Regions from separate parts of the Mammaliicoccus sp. Dog046 genome, predicted to be linked through region 1. Evidence: a T-box and tRNA genes for the amino acid it is inferred to sense, from the RefSeq annotation. Region 1 holds a T-box; the other holds one or more tRNA genes.

Region 1 (12,601 bases):
CAATGAGTGTTATTGTCTCTCGTGCATTACCGGATGTTAGAGATGGTTTGAAACCTGTTCATAGACGTATTTTATACGGTATGAATGATCAAGGAATGACTTCAGACAAACCGTATAAAAAATCTGCACGTATCGTTGGTGACGTAATGGGTAAATATCACCCACACGGTGACTCATCAATTTATGAAGCAATGGTACGTATGGCACAAGACTTTAGTTATAGATATCCATTAGTAGATGGCCAAGGTAACTTTGGTTCTATGGATGGTGACGGTGCGGCTGCAATGCGTTATACAGAAGCACGTATGGCTAAGATTACTACTGAGTTGTTGAGAGATATTAATAAAGATACTATCGATTTTCAAGACAACTATGATGGTAATGAAAGAGAACCGGCAGTCTTACCTGCTAGATTTCCTAATTTACTAGTGAATGGTACGTCAGGTATTGCCGTTGGTATGGCGACAAATATTCCACCTCATAACTTAAACGAAGTGATAGATGGTGTCTTGGCTTTAAGCCGTGATCCTGAAATCACAACAAATGAGTTAATGGATATTGTACAAGGACCAGACTTCCCAACTGCTGGATTAATTATGGGTAGAAGCGGTATTAGACGTGCTTATGAAACTGGTCGTGGTTCAATCTTAATGAGAGCACGTTCAGAAATTGAAGTTATGAAGAGCGGCAAAGAGAGAATCGTCGTAACGGAAATTCCTTATCAAGTGAATAAAGCGAGATTAATTGAAAAAATTGCTGAACTTGCACGTGATAAGAAAATAGAAGGTATTACTGATTTAAGAGATGAAACAAGTCTGAAAGTCGGTGTACGAATTGTAATAGAAGTTAGAAAAGATGCAAACGCTAATGTTATCTTGAATAACTTATATAAACAAACACCGTTACAAACATCATTTGGTGTGAACATGATTGCATTAGTAGACGGTAAGCCTAAATTATTAGGATTACGCGCAGTACTATATCATTATTTAGAACACCAAAAAGAAGTCGTAACTAGACGTACGAAATATAACTTGAAAAAAGCACAAGATAGAGCGCACATTTTAGAAGGTTTAAGAATTGCGTTAGATCATATAGATGAAATCATTAAATTGATTCGTGAGTCACAAAGTGATTCAGAAGCGATGGAAGGTTTACAAAATCGTTTTAAATTATCTGAGCGACAAGCACAAGCGATATTAGATATGCGTTTACGTCGTTTAACAGGATTAGAACGTGGCAAAATTGAAAGTGAGTATCAAGACTTACTTAAACTAATTGAAGAACTAAAAGAAATCTTAAATGATGAAGAGAAATTATTAGAAATCATTAGAGAAGAAATCACTGAAATTAGAGATAAATTTGGTGACAAACGTCGAACTGAAATCACTGCAGCAGGACTTGATCAAATTGAAGATGAAGATTTGATTCCTGAAGAACAAATTGTGATTTCATTAAGCCATAATAACTATATTAAACGATTACCAGTTTCTACATATCGCTCTCAAAATAGAGGCGGTCGTGGTGTTCAAGGTATGAATACAATTGAAGATGATTTCGTAAGCCAATTAGTAACATTAAGTACGCATGACCATATTTTATTCTTTACGAATAAAGGTCGCGTATATAAACTTAAAGGTTATGAAATTCCTGAAATGTCTAGACAGTCTAAAGGATTACCAATTGTGAATGCTTTAGAGATAGATAAGGATGAAAGCATCAGTACAATGATTGCTGTGAAAGACTTATCAAGTGAAGAACATTACCTCGTATTTGCGACTAAGCACGGTACAGTGAAACGTTCTAAACTATCTAACTTCTCACGCATAAACAAAAACGGTAAGATTGCCATTAACTTTAAAGAAGGCGATGAACTGATAGCGGTTAGACTGACGGATGGTTCGAAAGAAATCATTATAGGTACAAAACACGCATCACTTATACGCTTTGATGAAACACAATTACGTCCATTAGGTAGAACTGCTGCGGGTGTAAGAGGTATTTCATTAAGAGATGAAGATGAAGTAATTGGTTTAGATATTACGGATGAAGATCAAGAAGATGAAATTCTTATTGTAACTGAGAATGGATTTGGTAAACGAACTTCAGCAGACCAATATCGTATTTCTAATCGTGGTGGTAAAGGTATTAAGACGGCAACATTAACAGAGAAAAATGGTAGCCTTGTTTGTATTACAACTGTGACAGGTGACGAAGACTTAATGATCGTTACAAATTCAGGTGTAATCATAAGATTACATGTAGCAGATATTTCTCAAAATGGCCGTAGCGCTCAAGGTGTTAAATTAATTCGCTTAGGTGAAGATCAACATGTAGCAACTGTTGCTAAAGTAGAGCCAGATGATGAAGAAATAGCAGAAACTCCAATCGAAGGTGCATTAGAAGGAACAGAAACAACTGATGCAACAGCAATTGAAGAAGATGCGAATGCGGAAAAAGAAGACTTAAGAGAAGACTTCATGGAACGCGTAAATGAAGATATTGAACAACAAGATAAAGACGATAACGAATAAAAAGAATAAAATAAAAAGAATCTCAGACATTAATCAATGTCTGAGATTCTTTTTATTTATGCTTCAAATGATTTCATTGCGTATGGTATTTCATCAATCAGTTTGGATGGCGGTACGATATACATGTCTTTAGATAATTTTTCTCCAATGTAACTGTGTATATAAGTCGCGTTAATGACCGCTTCTTCTTGATCAAATTGGCCTACAAAACTTGTAATCATGCCTGCAAGTGTATCTCCCATTCCACCAGTTGCCATTGCAGGTGTCCCGATGGATAGTTTGTATACATTATCTTTAAAGAATAATTCAGTGCCGTGTTTCTTTAGAACCACAGTTGCATTTAATGATTCTACGGCTGCTTTATTTTTTTCATATGTTTGTTCTTCTATTGGAATGTTACTTAATCTTTCCCATTCTTTTTGATGAGGGGTGAAGATGATTTCACAGTCAGGTAAAGTGTGTTTTAATTTGCTTAATATTGTAATCGCATCTCCATCAATAATTAATGTCTGATGAGATTGGATGTTCTGGAATAGGAATGTTAATGTATTGTTTCCTTTAAAGTCTAAACCAAGTCCTGGTCCGATTAATATACAATCGGATTGTTCTATTAGTTTAGAAAGTTTTTTCAAATCTGTAATGTCTGAAACCATCGCTTCGGGACAACGTGAGTGCAAGGCAGCGAAATTAGATGAATGTGTTGAGACTGTAATAAGACCACTCCCACTAAATACACATGCTCTTGCTGCAAGTATGATAGCACCACCTAAATTGGCATTACCACCGATTAATAATATCCTACCATAATCCCCTTTGTGAGATTGTTGCTCTCTCTTTGGAATTGTGACAGATGAAATTGTCTTCATGTTAACCCACCTTCAATTAATTGTACGATTTATTATGCCACTTTAATTACGAAATGAACAGTCTATTTTTAAAAAGATTACAAACCATTTCCTTTATTAAGCTAATGTATTAATCAATCACTACGTTACGAATATTCTGAAAAGTATTGTCAGAGGAATTTTGAAAGCGTATACTGAATGAGAATATAGACATTAGTTATTAGACGAGATAGGAGCTTTAATATGACTGAACAAATTTCAATCGGCAAATATGCTACTTTATTGACGCTCACAACAGAGACAACTGCACAACAATTGATGCCACAATGTAAAGACATGCAATTTTTAGTTGGTAAGATTGGTACAATGTCATTAAATAAAATTATTGCGTCTGTTGAAACAGCAGCAAGAAGAGAAGGAATCATTTCTGAAAATCATTATAGAGAAACGCATGCTTTATATCATGCTATCTTAGAAGCGGTTAATGGTATTACAAGAGGTGAATTATCTATCGGTGAAGTCATGAGAACAGTAGGATTAAAATTTGCAATCGTACGTGGTCGTCCTTATAAAGATATTGAAGAAGGCGAATGGATTGCAGTTAGTTTGTACGGTACGATTGGTGCACCTATCAAAGGAAAAGAACATGAAACAATTGGATTAGGAATAAATCATATATAAGACATAGAAACGCCTATTAGTTATTAGATATTAGAAGGTGCAGCAAATCTTTATTTGTTGTATTTTTTTGTGTCCAAAAAAGGAGTGTTTTGATGGCTTTAATACTAAATGGGAAAGACTTAACAATTCAAGATATTAAGGAATTTTTAAATGATAATGATCAAATAGAAATTTCTGAGGAAGCATTAGTGAATGTTAGAAAAAGTAGAGAAACAGTAGAAAAGATTATTAAAAATAAAGAGACAATTTACGGTATAACTACTGGGTTTGGATTGTTTAGTGATGTATTAATAGAGAAAGAAAAATATAACGACTTACAAGTTAATTTAATACGTTCCCATTCATGTGGAATTGGTAAACCATTTCCTGATGAAGTCTCACTCGTAATGATGATCTTAAGGTTAAATACTATGTTAAAGGGACATTCAGGTGTAACAGTATCACTTGTTGAGTTACTGGTAGCATTTATAAACAATAGAATCATCCCTGTCATACCAGAACAAGGATCACTTGGTGCGTCTGGAGATTTAGCGCCGCTGTCTCATTTAGCATTGGCATTAATCGGTGAAGGTGATGTGCATTTTAAAGGTGAAAGACGCAATGCGAAAGTAGTGTTGCACGAAATTGGATTAGAACCACATGCACTACAAGCGAAAGAAGGATTAGCGCTTATCAATGGTACACAAGCGATGACATCACAAGGGGTAATCGCATATATCGAAGCGGAAAATATCGCTTATCATTCAGAATGGATTGCATCATTAACACATCAAGCATTGAATGGCATTGTGGATGCATATGACGAACATGTTCATATCGCTAGAAATTTTGTTGAACAAGTGGATGTAGCGGAAAGAATGCGCAATTGGTTATCCGGATCTCAATTAACGACACGACAAGGTGAAATACGCGTACAAGATGCGTATACATTAAGATGTATTCCACAAATACATGGGGCAAGCTTCCAAGTGCTTAATTACGTCAAAGAAAAATTAGAACTAGAAATGAATGCAGCGAATGATAATCCACTTATTTTTGATAAAGATGATGAAACATTGGTTATTTCAGGGGGGAATTTCCATGGACAACCAATCGCTTTCGCAGTAGATTTCTTGAAAATTGGTGTCGCAGAATTAGCAAATGTATCTGAAAGAAGATTAGAAAGACTTGTTAATCCGCAACTTAATGGTGGATTACCTGCATTCTTAAGTCCGGAACCAGGTTTACAAAGTGGTGCGATGATTATGCAATATGCAGCCGCTTCACTTGTATCTGAGAATAAAACATTAGCACATCCAGCAAGCGTAGACTCTATCCCATCATCAGCCAACCAAGAAGATCACGTATCAATGGGAACAATCGGGGCACGTCATGCATATCAAATTATTCAAAATGTAAGAAGAGTCATATCGATAGAATGCATTATTGCATTACAAGCAGTTGAAATCAAAGGGGTGGAGAAATTATCTCCTAAAACAAGAGAAAAATATAATGAACTCAGAAATATCGTACCATCTATCACCGAAGATCGCGTATTTCATCATGATATAGAAAAGGTTTGTGAATACTTAAGATAATTAGTAATCAAACAAAGGGGTGTTTTGATGAATCATATGCAATTAGAGAACAAAGGCAAGGATATGTGGAGATTTTATGTGTTTAGTTTATTAGGGGTATTGTTATTCTTTGTACCAATTAAAATTGGAGAAAACAATACGATTTTAGTGGATCATATACATTTAGGTGTACGTGCTTTGATTGGAGATTTTATGGCTTATTATGCACTTATTATCATTTTAATAGGGGCAATATTACCGGTCGTTCGCATGGATTTTCGAAAATCAATTATGGACTTTATATTAGTATTGTTCAAAGTCCTCGGTGCAGTGATTGGCTGTATGTATGTCTTTAAAATAGGACCGTCTTTACTCTTTCATCCTGATTATGGACCGTTTCTATTTGATAAATTGATGTTACCACTCAGTGTGCTGATACCTGTTGGTGCCATCGCATTATCATTCTTAGTCGGATATGGTCTTCTTGAATTTATTGGCGTACTCATGCAACCTATCATGCGACCAATATTCAAGACGCCAGGGAAGTCTGCTGTCGATGCAGTTGCGTCATTTGTAGGAAGTTATTCTTTAGGATTGCTCATTACAAATCGTGTCTATAAAGATGGTATGTATAACAAGAAAGAAGCGGTGATTATCGCAACTGGATTCTCAACGGTATCAGCAACATTTATGGTTATTGTAGCAGGGACTTTAGATTTAATGGATATGTGGAATTTATTCTTCTGGAGTACGTTGGTAATTACGTTTATTGTTACCGCAATTTCAGCACATTTACCGCCTATTTCGAATGAATCAGAAGCTTATTACAATAATCAAGAAGGCCAGAAAGAAGTGAAAGTTGAAGGGAATTATTTTAAAGCTGCTTATAAAGAAGCAAAACGTCAATCGCATCAATCGTTAACTTTATTTCAAAATATCATGACCAATTTAAAAGACGGTCTAGAGATGACGATGGCGATATTACCTTCCATTTTATCTATAGGATTTTTAGGCTTAGTGCTAGCCAATTTCACACCTATTATAGATTGGTTGAGTTATATATTTTATCCATTTATTTATCTGTTTCCTATCGATGATAAACCACTATTAGCGAAAGCTTCTACGATTTCTATTATCGAAATGTTCTTACCATCACTTCTTGTTGTGAAAGCATCTATTGAAGTGAAGTTTGTTACAGCTATTACAAGTATCTCAGCGATTATATTCTTTTCAGCGTTGGTACCTTGTATTTTGGCAACAGATATTAAAATTCCAATTTGGAAATTAATCGCAATATGGTTTATTCGCGTTTCACTAACTTTATTAATCGCAATACCATTTAGTTTATTAATATTTTAAAAAAGGGGAAATGACATATGTCTAGACAAATAAAAGCTAAAAAAGGTTTAGAAATTGAATGTAAAGGTTGGGAACAAGAAGCGGTTCTACGTATGCTTTATAACAATTTAGATCCAGAAGTTGCAGAACACCCAGATAAATTAGTTGTATACGGTGGGATTGGTAAAGCAGCACGTAACTGGGAGAGCTTTGATGCTATTGTTGAAACGTTAAGAAGATTAGAAAGCGATGAAACGATGTTAGTTCAATCAGGGAAACCGGTAGCGGTATTTAAGACACATGAAGAAGCGCCACGTGTACTATTATCAAATTCAGTTCTTGTTCCAAAGTGGGCAAATTGGGAACACTTCCATGAATTAGATAAGAAAGGCTTAATGATGTATGGTCAGATGACGGCCGGTAGCTGGATTTATATAGGATCTCAAGGTATTGTTCAAGGGACTTATGAAACATTTGCTGAATTGGCGAATCAACATTTCAATGGTTCATTGAAAGGAACGATTACACTTACGGCAGGATTAGGTGGAATGGGCGGTGCACAACCACTTGCTGTTACGATGAATGAAGGTGTTGTCATTGGCGTAGATGTGGATCCTTCAAGAATAGAGAAGAGAATTGAAACACGTTATTGTGACATTATGACAGATTCATTAGATGAAGCGTTGGAAAAAGCTGAAAATGCTAGAAATGAAGGAAAACCTTTAGCAATAGGTCTAGTAGGAAATGCTGCTGAAGTTCATCATGAAATCTTGAGACGTGGATTTAAAATAGACATCGTTACAGACCAAACGTCTGCGCATGATCCTTTAAATGGCTATGTGCCTGAAGGATATTCTTTAGAAGAAGCAGATCAATTAAGAGAAAGTGATCCTAAGAAATATGTTGAGTTATCATCGGCATCTATGAAAAAACACGTTGAAGCGATGTTAGCATTCCAAGAAAAGGGTTCAGTCGCTTTTGATTATGGTAATAATATTAGACAAGTGGCTTTTGATGAAGGTTTAACGAATGCATTTAACTTCCCAGGATTCGTGCCAGCATATATTCGACCACTGTTCTGTGAAGGAAAAGGACCTTTCAGATTTGCGGCATTAAGTGGTGATCCTAAAGATATCGAGAGAGCAGATAGACTGATGAGAGAATTATTCCCAGAAGATGAAAAGCTGATGCGTTGGTTAGATATGGCAACTGAAAAAATCGCGTTTCAAGGTTTGCCTTCACGTATTGCATGGTTAGGTTATGGAGAACGTGCGAAGATGGGTCTTGCTCTAAATGAACTTGTTAGAAATGGAGAAATATCAGCACCAATCGTTATCGGTCGTGATCATTTAGATTCTGGATCAGTAGCATCTCCAAATAGAGAAACAGAATCTATGAAAGACGGTTCAGATGCAGTTGGAGACTGGGCAATATTGAATGCTTTAGTGAATACTGCAGCAGGTGGTTCATGGATATCCGTCCATCATGGTGGTGGTGTAGGTATGGGTTATTCATTACATGCTGGTATGGTCGTTGTTGCAGATGGAAGCGAACGTGCAGATAGACGACTTGGAAGAGTACTTACTTCAGATCCGGGAATGGGTGTAGTGAGACATGCTGATGCAGGATATGACATTGCTATTCAAACAGCTAAAGATAAAAATGTAGATATTCCAATGTTAAAGGAGAAGGAAATCAATGAATGATATCATAATTCAAAACATAGGCGCATTAATTTTACCAAAGAAGACAGAAGGACCACTAAAAGGGGAAGCATTAGATGAATTAAAAATCGTAAATAACGGAACAGTTGTCGTTAAAGATGGTAAAGTGGTTTATTCAGGTGAATATTCTGAAGCTTACGAAGCAAAGGAAATCATTGATGCTTCAAACAAAGTGGTATCACCTGGTTTAGTAGATGCACATACGCATTTAGTGTTTGGTGGTTCAAGAGAACATGAGATGGCACTAAAACAACAAGGCGTGAGTTACTTAGATATATTGAAACAAGGTGGAGGCATCTTAAGTACAGTAGCATCAACACGTCAATCAACAGAAGCTGAACTTTACGAGAAGTCTAAAAAAGAAATGGTTAGAATGATTCAATTTGGTACAACAACAGTTGAAGCGAAAAGTGGATACGGTTTAGATAAAGAAACAGAATTAAAGCAATTGAATGTGGCACATCAATTAGATCAAGATATGCCAATGAGAATGAAACATACATTTTTAGGACCACATGCGGTACCGAAAGAAGCAAAAGATAACGCAACATTTTTACAAGAAATGATTGATTTATTAGATGATGTTAAAGATAAGGCAGACTTTGCAGATATATTCTGTGAAACGGGTGTGTTTACGATTGAAGAGTCACGTCGTTATATGCAAGCAGCGAAAGAAAAAGGATTAAAAGTGAAAATACATGCTGATGAAATTGATCCATTAGGTGGTTTAGGATTAGCAATTGAAGAAGGCGCAATTTCAGCAGATCATTTAGTAGCATCAAGTGAAGCGGACAAACAAGCGTTAAGTAATAGTGATACGGTTGCAGTATTATTACCTGGAACGACATTCTATTTAGGCAAAGACCAATATGCAGATGCAAGAGGTATGATTGCTAACAATGGTGCGATTGCGATTGCAACCGACTTTAATCCAGGTAGCTGCGTAACAGATAACCTACAACTTGTGATGAGTATTGCAGCACTTAAATTAAAGCTTACGCCAAATGAAATATGGAATGCCGTAACAGTCAATGCAGCAAAAGCAATCGATGTTGAAGCAGGTACAATCGAAGCTGGAGATCAAGCAGACATTGTCGTATGGGATATTCCGAATCATGAATATTTACCTTATCATTATGGTGTGAATCATGCTGAAGTTGTCATTATTAATGGAAAAAAAGTGTATCAGAATACAGGATTATTAAATGTGACATAAGTAAAGCTTGAAAATAAGATATCTATTTGATATATTTATGTTAAATTAATATCCATATTGTTTAGGAACAAGTAGTTTAAGTGGGATTGTGAAGAGAGCTTGTGGTTGGTGAAAACAAGTCATGAAACTTAAATGAATCTATCCTTTTAAGAAAAACAATCGGTTTAAACCGTTATATGACTTAAAGTGCAGTCTTCAAGACTGTTAAATAGGGTGGCAACGCGTAAGCACCACGTCCCTTGTGCAGAACAAGGAACGTGGTGCTTTTTTTCTTAAACAATGATGGAATGAGAGGGAGGAAAACGATATGTTAGATATCAGATTAATTAGGACTGAACCTGAACTTGTGAAAGACAAAGTAGCGAAAAGAGGAGATGACCCTAAAGTCATCGATGAAATTTTAGAGATTGATAAGAAAAGACGTGAACTTATTGCTCAAACGGAAGAACTCAAATCACGCCGTAATAAAGTAAGTGGGGAAATTGCACAGAAGAAACGTAATAAAGAGAATGCTGATGATGTTATTTTAGAAATGCGTCAAGTTGGAGATCAAATTAAAGAAATTGATCAAACGCTTAATCAATTAAATGAAGATGTAACTTATAAATTAGTAAGAATTCCAAATTTAATCAGTGATGAAACACCAGTAGGTAAAGACGAAGACGACAATATTGAAGTACGTAAATGGGGAACACCAAGAACATTCGATTTTGAATCTAAAGCACATTGGGACTTAGTTGAGAGTCTTAATATGGCTGACTTTGAAAGAGCAGCGAAAGTATCAGGTGCGCGCTTTGTATTCTTAACTGGGCAAGGTGCTCAACTTGAAAGAGCATTGATGAATTTTATGGTAACGATGCATACAATGCAACATGGTTATACAGAAATGATGGTACCTCAACTTGTAAATGCAGATTCAATGTTTGGTACAAGCCAATTACCAAAATTTGAAGAAGATTTATTCAAAGTAGAAAAAGAAGGACTATATACAATTCCAACAGCAGAAGTACCATTAACGAACTTCTACCGTAATGAAGTATTACAAAATGAACAATTCCCAATCAAATTCACAGGACAATCAGCTTGTTTTAGAAGTGAAGCGGGATCAGCAGGAAGAGATACAAGAGGTTTAATTCGTTTACATCAATTCAATAAAGTTGAAATGGTGAGATATGAACGTCCAGAAGATTCATTTAAAGCATTAGAAGAAATGACTGGTCATGCTGAGAATATACTACAAGCATTAGAGTTACCATATCGAACAGTGAATCTTTGTACAGGTGATATCGGTTTTGGAAGTACTAAAACATACGATATTGAAGTATGGTTACCAAGCTACAATGATTACAAAGAAATTAGTTCTTGTTCAAATATGACTGACTTCCAAGCACGCAGAGCTAATATTAGATTTAAACGCGATAAAGATGCCAAACCTGAATATGTGCATACTTTAAACGGAAGTGGATTAGCAGTAGGTCGTACATTTGCGGCTATCGTAGAAAACTATCAAAACGAAGACGGTACAATTACTGTTCCAGAAGCGTTAGTACCATTCATGGGCGGTAAAAAAGTAATAGAACTATAAATGTGTTAAATACTATAAAAAGGGTAATCATATATTGGTTGCTCTTTTTTTGTATTTAAAGCTTGAATATACTTTTTATATCTGATATACTAAGTATACAAATTAAATAAAGGGAGTTTTGACACATGACAAATTTCAATTTTGACAAAGCACATAGTAGTTTAGAATTTACAGTAAAGCATTTAATGGTATCTCGCGTTAAAGGTACATTTGAAGATTATGATGTAGAAGTATCAGGGGACATTAATGATTTTTCATCATTAAAAGCTAAAGTAACTATAAAAGCAGATTCAATCAATACTAAAAATGCAGATAGAGATGCACATTTGAAATCAGCAGATTTCTTCAGTACAGATGAAAATCCAAACATTACTTTTGAAACTAAATCTATAAGTGAAGATTCAATTACTGGTGATCTTTCAATTGCTGGTACAACACACGAAGAAACATTTGATGTAGATTTCAATGGAGTAAGTAAAAATCCTTTAAACGGTGAAACAGTAACAGGATTTGTAGTATCAGGTAAAATTGATCGTGATAAATATGGCGTATCATTTAACCAAGCATTAGAAACTGGTGGCGTAATGATCGGTAGAGATGTGAAATTCGAAGCAAGTGCTGAATTTGGTTTAGGTGAATAATCATTAAATATAAATAAAGGTGTTTGAGAAATAACTTAGACACGTTAAACTGTCGATAAAGACTCAGTCTTTGTCGACAGTTTTTTATTTGAGGAAGCGCTATGATGTTGATGCTTGATATTGATAAAGTAAAGTCCGATTGGTATGATGAAAGGCATACATAATAAAATGAAATTACACCAACGTCAGACTGAGGTTAGACAAACGTTAGACTTACTTCGTGTGTTCATTTGTTGAATTGGGGGCGTTGTTTTGAAGCGTGATACAACTGTAGGAGGCTCTATGTTCTTACTAGGTGTGAAAGATTGTTTACCTACAATGCTAGGTTATTTTAGTGTTGCTTTAGCTTTTGGTATTGTTGGTATGTCATCTGGTTTATCTATATTAGAAATCACTTTGTTATCGATTTTTGTATATGCTGGAGCTGCTCAATTTATTATATGTGCACTTGTAGCTATTCATTCTCCGATATCAGCTATAT
Region 2 (12,601 bases), 740 kb from region 1:
TTGTCCTTTATAGTTTTTTACTTCTGGTTCAATTGCACTAAAGACGCCACTCGTACCAATAGACACAAGTCCAGTATCACTTGATAAACCAGCCCCAAGTGCAGCACATGCATTATCCGCACCACCAGCATAAACGTTCACATCGTTTGTTAAATTGAAACGTTCTTTAATATCTTCACGAACTTGACCCACTAATGCGAATGATTCTAGTAATTTAGGCAATTGATCGTTATCAATATCAAAGTGACTCGCCATTTCTTCAGACCACGTATTTGTCTCTCCATCTAATAAAAGTGTGCCTGCAGCATCACTAAATTCAGTGTAATAAACACCTGTAAACCAATGACCAAGAAAATCTTTAGGCATCATGATTTTTTTAACTTTGCTCCAAGTTTCTGGTTCATTTTTTTGTAACCACAGAATTTTAGGTAAAGTAAATCCTTCAAGCACTCTATTCTTCGTAATTTTAAATAAACGTTCACCTAGTTTATCTTCAATGACTTTACATTCATCAGTCGTACGAACATCATTCCATAATATTGCAGGATAGACAGGACGATGATCTTCTCCTAATACGACAAGTGAGTGCATTTGTCCTGAAAAGCTAATTGCTTCTAACTTTGAGCCAAAGTCTTTCACATCAATTGTTAATTGCGTTAATACTTTTTCACAAGCAAGTATCCAACAATCTGGATGCTGCTCTGCATATCCAACACTTGGCGTGTCTAAAGGATATTCACTACTACTTTCAGCAACAACTTCTCCGCTTCTGTTCATCAAAATACCTTTCAAACTACTTGTTCCTAAATCTATGCCTAATACGTAACTCATATTTTCACCTCTAAAAAAATCTAACTATCCAAATATCATTAGATAGTTAGATATATTTTTTGCTTAAACTAAGTAGTCATTAAATTTAGATTTAACTAATTCAATATGACTAGATTTAAGCTCTACATCATCTAAACTGAATGCATGTTCAGTCAATGAATCAAAGTCCTCTTTATCTTCTACGATACGCGCACCTATACCTGTTTTAAATGATGCATATCGTTCTGCAATCAAGTCTTCAAAGAAACGATCATTCATTAAGCGCTCTACAGATTTTAAAGCACGGGCATAAGTATCCATACCTGCAATATGTGCAAGAACTAAATCTTCCATCTCAAATGATGAACGACGTACTTTAGAATCAAAGTTAATTCCTCCTGGTTCTAATCCACCATTACGAACTACTTCTAACATTGCTAAAGTTGCAGCGTGAATGTCTGTAGGGAATTCATCTGTATCCCATCCTAATAACAAATCACCTTGGTTAGCATCGATTGAGCCAAGTGCATCATAGTTTCTTGCAACATTTAGTTCGTGTTCAAATGTATGCCCAGCTAACGTTGCATGGTTAGCTTCTAAATTCAATTTAAAATCATCTTCTAAATCATATTGCTTTATAAATGCAATTGTAGTCGCAGCATCAAAATCATATTGATGTTTTGAAGGTTCTTTCGGTTTAGGCTCTAATAAAAATTGAGGCTTATGACCAATTTTCTCAGCATATTTAACTGCCATTTTGAAAAATCGAGCAATGTTATCTTGTTCAAGTTTCATATCTGTATTCAGTAATGTTTCGTAACCTTCACGGCCACCCCAGAATACATAGTTTTTTCCACCTAATTTTTTAGAAAGATCTAAACCTTTTTTCACTTGTGCCGCTGCAAAAGCAAATATATCTGCATTATTCGTAGAAGCTGCTCCGTTGTTATATCGAGGATGTGTAAACATATTCGCTGTATTCCATAATAATTGAATACCTGTTTCATCCATTTTCTCTTTAATTAAGTCTGTAATAACATCCAAATTATCATAGAATTCTTGAAGTGAATTACCTTCAGGCGCAATATCTACATCATGAAAACAAAAATATTTAATACCCACTTTGTCCATAAATTCAAAGAATGCTTCAACACGATTTTTAGCTGTTTGCATCGGATCTTCATCAAACCAATTACGCGTATTAACTGCACTACCAAATGGATCAGACCCATCTTGTGTCATTGTATGCCAATATGCAGCAGCAAAACGTAAATGTTCTTTCATCGGTTTACCCAATACCTCTTCTTCAGTATTGTAATGTCTAAAAGCTAACGGATTGTCCGTATTAACACCTTCATATTTAATTTTTTCTATGTTTTCAAAATAAGCCATAGTTCATTCCTCCAAATATTATTATTTTTATTGTTTATATAAATGATTAAGTCTATATTTATTGATAAGAGGTGATTATCAATGAAAAGTGAATACGAATTAATTGAGCATCAAAAAATAAATGACATTAAAATATTTTTGATTGAAATCAATTATAGACGCCCACATTTACATACTGATTTAGAAATCATCTATGTAGTTGATGGTTCACTTACGGTAAATTTAGAAAATCAGCAGTTAGAAGTTAAAAAAGATCAATTCATCATTTTGAATACTTGCCAACTACACGAATTCATTTCAGATAGCACTGCCCAATTACTCATATTGCAATTCAATACAAAATCCATTGAGCATGTATTCCCCGAAATAAACGAAATCCTATTTGATAACCAACCTATCAATCCAAATCAATCACAGACACTTATGGATAACTTTATTTCAATGTGCTTTTTATATTTTCAAGAAAAAGATAATTTCCATCTATCATGTTACGGTTATGCAATCTTAGCGTTGAATGAACTGTTAAACATCGTACCTTACACACAAATTTCTAATAATGAACGGGATCGTTTGCTATCAAGAAATGAACGCATCACTAGAATTAGTCAGTTTATAAATCGTCATTATCATGAAAAGATTAGCCTAAGTGAATTAGCCGAGAATGAAAATTTAAGCACGGCCTATTTATCAAACTTTATAAAAACGCATTTTGGTTATACTTTTCAAGATTTAGTCAATTATGCACGATGTGAGAAAGCAAAATATTTACTAAGTAATACTAAAAATAATTTACTAACCATCAGCCAAACAAGCGGCTTTTCAGATGTACGATATTTAAATAAAACATTCAAAGAACTATTTGGCATGACACCACAACAATTTAGAAGCATTCAATCAGAAAATGAACTAACACCACAATCTATTGAAAGCCCTACATTAGATATACAAAACGTATTAACTAAAGATAGAAGTTTGGAAACATTAAAGAATCATTTTTCAGTTGAAAAGTAAGCGCTTACTCCATAAATAGAGAATACACTTAAATAAAAGCGCTTTCACACACTATCTTTATATTTGGAGACGACATTTTTAAGATAAAGAATAAGGCTAGGACAAAGTTGTCCTAGCCTTTTCGAATTTTAAATAAAAGATATCGTGCGATGGTTGTCGAAACGCACGATAACTCGGCACATACCCCCAACTCTTCGTGCGATTGATACTGAATCGCACTATTTCTCAGCTCTATATACTGCCTACCAATACACTTAGGAACTAAAAAAGGACAGTTAGGAACTATATAACATCATATAATCATTTTATATTATAATTTTTAAGTAATAAAAATATACTATTTTAATATATAAGATGAAAAAAGTTTATTTCATTTTTTAAATAGTATCTCTAATTTTAACTGTGTGTAGAATAGCTGATGAACAAATATTAAGGCTTAATTTGGAGATAACTCATTTAATATCAGATAATTTAGCAGTAAGATTTATACGCATTCTAAATTGAAGCGTTAAATATATAATTTTAATAAAGGTGAGGTAAAAATGAACAATGAAGAAATAAGCTCTAAAGAGTGGGAAGAATTTGAGAAGTACAAAAATAAAAAGAAATCTAACAAAAATAAATGGATTTGGGGTTGTAGTGGTTGCTTAGTTGTATTCATCATTTTAGCAATTATTTTTGGAGGTTGTGTTGCTTTAATTAGTGATAGCAATTCTAAATCTAGCCTTTCATCAAAGGTAAACAAGTATAAAACATATAAAGTTGGCGATTCTGCTAAAAATGGCGATTTAGAGGTCACTGTAAATTCAGTAGAAGTAGCAGACCAAGTGGGTCCTTCTTTAGCACCTACAAAAGCGAAAAACTCATTTGTAATTGCTGATATAACAATAAAAAATAACGGAACTAAAAGTCTTACTGTCGATGAAAATATGTTCAATATTAAATCAGGAGATAAGGTAGCGGACACTGATACCATGGGTTCACTTAGCGCAAGTCAAGGTGAAGGTGAAGGTTATTCAACAGATAAATCATTCTTATATCAAAAAATAAACCCAGACAGCACTATGGACGGAAAAATTGCATTTGATGTATCAGATAACATCGTAAATGATGATAAGAAAAAATTGATTATTAAATCAGCAATGTTTAGTACCAATAAAGTTATGTTTGATATGAACGATAACAACTAAGAAAAAAACATATGTATATAAGGAGATTTTTAAATGAAAAAGTTATTAGCAGTAACGTTAGTCGGAACTATATTATTAAGCTCATGTGGAAATATCACTAAAGATAACGATGAAAAGACACATAAAAATGAAACAAAAAGTAGTAAAAATGAAGATGGCGATTACAATAAAGAACTAAGAAAATACTTTAGAAAAGATATACCAACATTAGATCGTATGTTTAAATATATGTCTTCTCATCCAGATGAAGCAGCCAATCCTCAAGATACGATAGATGCATATAAACAATATGCGAAGGAAATTGACGATAATCTAAAAATTCATAAAGATAATCTAAAAAACTTTAAGGCTAATGGTAAAGAAAAAATCGTGGGTGATTATTTTATTACTCTAAATGAAGTTTTCTCAACATACCTTAAAGGAATAATAAAAGACTTAGAAAAAATTCAATCTGGTCAAGATACTAACCCTGAAGTTTATAAACACATGGGCAAGTTATCCGATAAGTTTAATGAGGGTACGAACAAAGTAGATGAAGAAAGCGAAAAAGTATCTGATTCTGAGTTGAAAAAAATCATTGGTAATGACTTATATAAAAAATACAACGATGCAATGAGTCAGTAAACATATGATCAAAGATCTATTCTCATTTTCTTAATAAACATAAAATAGAGTAAAGATACTAAAAGCGGCTGAGACATTACATTATGTCCCAGTCACTTTTTTGACACTTTCAATAAAAAAGCTTCTATCCTTTAAATTCTGCTACTACATTTTACAGACAATCTTTTAATGTCATCAGCACTATGGACGATAACATCTAAACAAATATAAATGATTATAAGGAGGTTATTAAATGAAAAAATTATTAGCTGTCACGTTAGTCGGAACTATATTGTTAGGTGCATGTGGACCTATCACTAAAGAAAACGATGAAAAGACACATAAAAATGAAACAAAAAAGAGTAAAAATGAAGATGGTGATTACAATAAAGAACTAAGAGAATTCTTAAGCAAAGATATACCTACAACAGATCGTATGTTTAACTATATGCTTTCTAGTTCTGATGAAACAGCTAAACCTCAAGTTGCGATAAAAAAATATAAACAATATTCGAAGGAATTTGACGATAACCTAAAAATTCATAAAAAGAATCTTAAAAATTTTAAGGCTAATAAAAACGAAAAAATAGTGGGAGATTTTTTCATTACCTTTAATGAAGCTAGCTCAACCCACCTTAAAGGATTAATAACAGACTTAGAAAAAATTCAATCTGGTCAAGCTACTGCATATGAACTTGTAGAACACATGTCAAACTTAGATAATAAGTTTACCGAAGATGTACTCAAAGCTAATAAAAAATTTAAAAAAATACCTAATTCTGAGCTTAAAAAAATCATTGGTAATGATTTATATAAAAAATTAGATCGTACATTAAATAAGTAAACAAATAAACATAAAGTCGAAAAGTGTAAAGAGCATAATGCTCTTTACACTTTTTTTGATAATTTCAATAAATAGGATTTCTACCATTTAAAGTCTGTCTGCTACCTTTATTTCCAGGTGTTTAATCTAGGATTTCAATAGATTTTATTTGGCTTTCATCAAAATCATATAATGATTTTCCGTCATCCAAGTTTATTGAATCCTCTCCAGATTCGTTTTCTACTTCATCATCGAAATTTGTAACTTTTCCAATAAATTCTCGTCCGTTAATTAACGTTACCAAAACATTTTTCCCAACGTAAGTCCATAGTTTCATCGCATATCTCCATCCCTTTTCTGAATAACGTGATTCCCTTAGAATAATTCCCACTCTTTATTAGATATTTTCATCTGATTGCTTAATCTAAGATTTCTATATATTTAATTTCACTTTCATCGATATCATATAAAGATTTTCCAACTTCCAAAATTATTGAATCTTCACCAGTTTCGTTATCTACTGCATCATCATAATGTGTAACTATTCCATTTAATTCTTCGCCGTCTTTAAACGTTATCATTACTTTTTTACCAATATACGTCCATAATTTCATCGTATATCCCCTTCCCGTTTCTGAATAACGTGATTCCCTTAGAATAATTCCCACTCTTTATTAGATGTTTTCATCTGATTGCTTAATCTAGGATTTCTATATATTTAATTTCGCTTTCATCGATATCATATGATGCTTTACCAACTTTAAAAATTATAGAATCTTCACCAGTTTCATTATCTACTGCATCATCATAATGTGTAACTATTCCATTTAATTCTTCTCCGTCTTTAAACGTTATCATTACTTTTTTACCAATATACGTCCATAATTTCATTGCATATCTTCCTCCCTTTTTTAAAAATGTGAGTACCGGTTTTTTACTATCAGTGAGTTTAATTAGCTATTTTTTAATAGTGTATAACTTTGTATTAATAACCCACTTAGTTTTTTCTATATTTTTCCAATATCATTTTACTACTTTCGCTAAAATTCGTCATCTCTTTTTTAACTGCAAATCGGTCTTTTTATTCTTATAAAACTGTATATTTATCTTTCGTTTTTCAAAGAATCTGCCTTCAATTTTACATCGCAATTAATCCATCATTGTATTTTCACTTTAAAAGAACGAGCATATATGAAATCATAGTTATACTAAAATGGTCATAAAAAGGAGTGATTACAAATGAAAAATTCAATCAAACCTTTGCTTTTACTTTCTCCATTTTATCTTTACTTTTTTATACAAGCCTTTTATGTAGTCATTTATAAAGAAAGCCCTATAGCTAGAGTAATGGCAGTCTTCAGTTTATTAATATTTACAGCTATGTTAACACTTTTCATACAAGCAATTTACTTTAAAAAGCATAATAATGGAGATGAAGAGGACAAATAAAAATTTATTAAACCTAATAAAACACCCCTAAAGTTGAACTTTTAGTTCGACTTTAGGGGTGTTCTTCAATCAAGATAGTATTAGTATATTCCTAATAATTTAGCACCTATACCAATGGCAGTTAAAATTAATCCTCCAGATGCAATGGCAGTACCTATGATCCACATAATCAATTCAACTTTTGCTTTATTTACATGCTTATCAATCTTGTCTTCAAAGATAATAGGAAGACTATCAATTTTAGAGTTAAGATTTTTAAAGTTATCATCAATTCTTTTTTCAAACTGCTCAAATTCTTTTCTTTCAATAAAATCACTCATTATAGACACCTCTTCATAAGTAGAATTTGGATTGAATTCGTAACTTCCACTTGCCCTTTTTAATTGCTTTGAATCAAATGTTTTTCTATCTTCTTTATTTTGAATATTAAAATGTTCTAGTCTAGTAATTTTGTTGTTTTTCATAATTTACGACACCAAATTCACATTAAAATTAGATTGGGCTTCAGTATTATCTATAGATAATTTAATAGTGTAAAGTCCTTCTTTTTGAAATTTAAAATTGTTGAAATTTGCATTCGATTCAAACACATTTTTTAATTGCTTCTCTGGATTATCTTGAATTAATTTTTGATGATCTATTGCAACATTAATATCAAAAATTATTTGTTCCTCTGGGTCTATAATTTTAAAATTTAAGTCATATTGTCTAAAATCTTCCAAATTAATTATCCCAAAAGATACATTAAAAGAAAAATTGTTTGGTAAAGCTTCCAAATCAATAAAAGATAAAGGTTTTTCAATAACTAAATCTCCTTGTTGATTATTCAATACACTAAGTGATGGTACTACCCAAGCGATCTTAACCATAACTCTTCCCTCTTTTCATTCTAATTAATTATATAATACATTAAAATTTAATTGTATAAAAGAAGAAAGTAGATACGAATTTATAAACGTCTTTAAAATACCAAATCAACTTTATTGGGAATTTATTTAACATCTAAAAGCGTCTGCAGGAGCAACAAACTGTGTTCAATTTATGAAGCAAAGTCATTTGGAATAAAATCATCAAAACATAAAAGTACTAAATTTTGTGATTTAACGTCAATTATTATAACGAAGAGTGAGGAATATTAGAAACCTCTTAATACAAGTGTTTAAGCCATTTCGTTAGCGTTATGTTGGCAAAAAACCCACCTATTCATTTAGGTGGGGTTAAAGTGATATTTTTCTAACAGTAACGTTTATGAAAAGCACAAAATTCTTAATCGTTTTAAATTACCAAGGTACAACTCCATCAATGTTTGTAAAAGTGATATTTTTATTTTTTCCATCTTGTTCTACTAATTCAACAACTCTTTTTATACCTACATCAATTGAACGTGCTCCCATTTTTTTAGCTGTTTCTGGATCTAATCCTCCAAATTCAGTGGCTACCATTCCAGGATCAACTAAATCTACACTGATATCATAGCCTTCTTTTTCTAATTCTTTTGATAACTGAATTGAATACATGTTTAATGCAGCTTTTGATGATTGATACCCAGCAACACTTGCATTATATACAATTGAATCTTTATCTAAAGCTGAAGTAAGAGATCCCATCATACTAGACATATTAATAATTTTTGCTTCTTTCTCTTTTTGAAGTAATGGTAATAATGCTGAAGTTACATTAATAACACCAAATACATTAACTTCAAATTCCTTTTTCACTTTAGTGACATCAAGTTTAGATGGACTAGAAGCTTCTAAAGCTATACCTGCATTATTAATTAAAATATCTAAAGCGTTTATTTCTTGAGCTGCATTTTCCACAGAATTTATATCAGTAACGTCTAGTTGAACTGTATCAACAGACAAGCCTTTTGACTCTAATTCTTTCACAATAGATTGACCATCTTGTAGATTTCTTGCACCTAATATTACATGATAGCCTTTCTCTGCTAATACTTTTGAAATTTCTTTTCCCATTCCTCTAGTTGCACCTGTTACTAGCACTTTCTTTTGATTAGCCATATTTTAAAAGCCCCTCTTCATATTAAAGTTACAAGCATTTAATAAATTCCCTTTTGAAATAAGTATAAACTTTCTCGATACATCGACTTTCCACCTAGAAATCTATTATGTAGCATTTGTGTATTCATTTGTTCATAAAAAAACACCAAAACCTATAATATCAAGGTTTCGGTGTTTCAAAAATGCTTTAATTATTATAACGGAGATGGAGGGATTCGAACCCTCGCGCCGCAGAACGACCTACACCCTTAGCAGGGGCGCCTCTTCAGCCAACTTGAGTACATCTCCATGGCTCCACAGGTAGGACTCGAACCTACGACCGATCGGTTAACAGCCGATAGCTCTACCACTGAGCTACTGTGGATTAATATGATTTATATCAAGCACAAATACTATTATATCAACCCTATTAATATTTTCAAGAGAAAACTCAAAAAAATTAACGGAACATTTACACTTTACTTGCACTTGTTCCATTAATGTTCAATTTTCCTGATTATATTTAATCGTTCGGATACATTTTCATTACATCCATTATATTATAACCTTCTTGTGAGTGATCTATATTAGGACCATTCAGTTTTTTAATGAATAAATTTTTTCTATGATTGGAAAAGAATAAGTCAGTGCATTTTAAATATTGTTGTCGCACGATGTGATAAGAAATTGGAAATGTGAGAGTTTGGTCTTGCTCTAGTAGTATTTTTGTTTTGTTGCCTTTGAGTTTTTTGAGGTGTTGTACATAAAGAATATTAATCCAAGTATTATCAGGTGTTCTTTCGGATTGTGTGCAGAAGAAATAAGTAGATGTAAATGGAGATACTAAAATGGGTTGTTTGCTTGTTGATCCTATGAGTCGATTTGTAAATAATTTTCGTTCTTGAAAATGTTCTCCGTAAAATCGACACGATTGATTCATAATTTCTTGAGGTTTCTGTTCAATAATGTAGGGTTGTTTCCCCACTTCTAAAACTTCAGTGTGAACAAGATGATCATTCACTTTAATTCCTTTTAAATAGATTGTTGATTGCTTAATGATGAATTTGGTCATTCAACATGCCTCCTTTTTGATATTCTATTTTTCACTTTTTATATTTATCTACATATAATATAGTGCAATTCTATTTTTAAGTCAATGTTTTTTACAAGTATTTCTATTTGTTTTTTATAAAAATGGATCCCCTCTTTTTGGTCATTTTTCTTTCATAATTAATTTGATTTTTAACAATATCTCTGTAAAGTAAATTTTAAATGTTCTGCTGAGCATTATTATTTGAAAATTATAAATACTAAATTATAATAGACTTATAAAGTTAGATTATTTTTAATATCTAAATAAGCATAACTTTTTTAAAATTTTCTGAATATTCATTGCATTTAGAAAATAAATACGCTATAATTTTAACAAATAAATAAGGGGGTTGTTCAAAATGAAACCATATTCACAAGTTAAACATCAAAGCTTAGAAACGTTTGTTAATAACTTAAATGACTTATCTGTTGAACTTGTCATCGACTCTGCTTTACGAGAAAACCGTAAACGTGAATTATCCGTTCTAATAGATGAATCACTCGCAAATCGTAATCAAACTTTATTTGAACAATACAGTGAAGAATTAATACAGTTGGAGGATTTGCAATCGTGAGTTGTCATTTAAAATTTAACACATAGAAAGAGACTACTTTTGAAAACAATCAAAAATAGTCTCTTTTTTTATAGCATTAATTTAATTAATTCTTCTTTATCAATATCACCAAAGTAATGATACGTATCAATATCCGCTAATGCTTCAGTCAAATATTGTTTCTGATGTTGTACACCAACAATTGCTGATTCAATATCTTTAACGTCCCCTACACCAAAGAAGTCTCCAAATATTGCAGCGTGTTCTATAATTCCTTTTTTAACGTCTAATTTAATTTGTACTAACCCTTTTTCAAACTTGTGGCTTCTTTCAAAATTATATTTTGGATTTTTACCATAATTCCATTCCCACTTCTGATATTTATTTTTACTGAGTTCATTAATATTATCCCAGTCTTCTTGTGTAAGATGGTATTCTTCTACTTCTTCACTACCCTCTTGTTTAAAAATAGAAGTAAGTATATGTTGTTTGAACGTTTCGATATCCATTGGTTCGTCTAAAAATTCTTGTATGTTCGCAACTCTAGATCGAATAGATTTAATACCTTTTGATTTAATTTTAGCTTCATTTACTCTCAAAGCATTTACTACTTCTTCAATTTCACTATTCAACATCAATGTACCATGAGAGAACATTCTATCTTTTTGTTTCACCATTGCATTCCCAGAAATTTTTCTGTCCCCGACTTGTATATCATTACGTCCAGAAATTTGAGCATTTACACCCATTGCGTTAAGTGCATCTACAATTGGTTGTGTAAATTTCGCGAAATTATGAAAGCTATCTTCATCATCTTTCGTTACAAAACTAAAATTCAAATTTCCTAAATCGTGATACACCGCACCTCCACCAGAAATTCTTCTGACGACTTTTATATTATGCTCTTCAACATAAGCTTGATTCACTTCTTCAATCGTATTTTGATTTTTACCAACGATGATTGAAGGTTGATTAATATAAAACAAGAAATAACTATCATCTTTCGGTAATGAAGTTAGTACATATTCTTCCATTGCTAAATTAATCATTGGATCATTTATCCCATTATTACTAACAAATTTCATTTTTTTATCCTCCTTATTTTCCCCTAAATGCCTTATTTTTATCTTACCATATGTTTAATTCATTATATGTAAGATATGTTTGTGCTAAAATAGAGACAACATGCATTTATACTTTAATAAGTTCCAGTAATTTAGTATAATGTTTCATAGTATTATTTAGGAGGAATAACATGACAGTTGCAGAAGTTGGAAATATTATTGAATTTCAAGATGGATTAAAAGGCCGCGTAGAAAAAATTAATGAAAATTCAGTTATCGTTGACCTAACAATTATGGATAACTTTGAAAGTTTAGAGTTACCTGAAAAAACGGTCGTGAATCATAAACGCTATACTATAATTTCTGAAGAGGGATAATAGTGAAAAATCAAATTAATGCTCAATTAATATGGTTCATTTCTAGTTTTGTATTTTTCCACCTTATATTATTTTTAATGCAAGGTGAAAAAGAAGTATTTTGGTATTTATATACAGGCATCATGTTGATTGCAGGTATAAGCTATATTTTTTATCAACGCGACATTAAATCTAAACGGTTACTACAATCTATAGGTTATGGTTTAATTGGTGCAATCTTAATGGTTATTCTACAA

What was found. The T-box of region 1 lies ahead of serS (serine--tRNA ligase). A T-box ahead of a tRNA ligase gene usually reads a tRNA of that ligase, here a tRNA-Ser.
Region 2: it encodes a tRNA-Ser, which carries the amino acid that the T-box ahead of serS (serine--tRNA ligase) is inferred to sense. The anticodon was not compared.

The regions. Positions count from the first base shown of each region.
Region 1 is NZ_CP120131.1:10,136-22,736, forward strand. Features, by position in the region: gene gyrA (DNA gyrase subunit A) at 1-2,534, shown strand, start outside; gene P3U32_RS00060 (NAD(P)H-hydrate dehydratase) at 2,591-3,400, opposite strand; gene hutP (histidine utilization transcription antiterminator HutP) at 3,623-4,060, shown strand; gene hutH (histidine ammonia-lyase) at 4,153-5,637, shown strand; gene P3U32_RS00075 (YjiH family protein) at 5,665-6,975, shown strand; gene hutU (urocanate hydratase) at 6,993-8,660, shown strand; gene hutI (imidazolonepropionase) at 8,653-9,894, shown strand; T-box leader at 9,943-10,137, shown strand; gene serS (serine--tRNA ligase) at 10,202-11,479, shown strand; gene P3U32_RS00095 (YceI family protein) at 11,605-12,120, shown strand; gene P3U32_RS00100 (AzlC family ABC transporter permease) at 12,403-12,601, shown strand, end outside.
Region 2 is NZ_CP120131.1:1,841,894-1,854,494, forward strand. Features, by position in the region: gene xylB (xylulokinase) at 1-831, opposite strand, end outside; gene xylA (xylose isomerase) at 895-2,202, opposite strand; gene P3U32_RS09135 (AraC family transcriptional regulator) at 2,284-3,213, shown strand; gene P3U32_RS09140 (DUF4352 domain-containing protein) at 3,756-4,403, shown strand; gene P3U32_RS09145 (hypothetical protein) at 4,437-5,027, shown strand; gene P3U32_RS09150 (hypothetical protein) at 5,260-5,850, shown strand; gene P3U32_RS09155 (LSm family protein) at 5,972-6,166, opposite strand; gene P3U32_RS09160 (LSM domain protein) at 6,249-6,443, opposite strand; gene P3U32_RS09165 (LSM domain protein) at 6,526-6,720, opposite strand; gene P3U32_RS09170 (hypothetical protein) at 7,069-7,278, shown strand; gene P3U32_RS09175 (hypothetical protein) at 7,359-7,742, opposite strand; gene P3U32_RS09180 (DUF6941 family protein) at 7,746-8,147, opposite strand; gene P3U32_RS09185 (SDR family NAD(P)-dependent oxidoreductase) at 8,559-9,299, opposite strand; tRNA gene P3U32_RS09190 (tRNA-Ser) at 9,500-9,587, opposite strand; tRNA gene P3U32_RS09195 (tRNA-Asn) at 9,589-9,663, opposite strand; gene P3U32_RS09200 (competence protein ComK) at 9,802-10,350, opposite strand; gene P3U32_RS09205 (IDEAL domain-containing protein) at 10,730-10,945, shown strand; gene P3U32_RS09210 (lipoate--protein ligase) at 11,014-12,009, opposite strand; gene P3U32_RS09215 (YkvS family protein) at 12,180-12,365, shown strand; gene P3U32_RS09220 (CPBP family intramembrane glutamic endopeptidase) at 12,368-12,601, shown strand, end outside.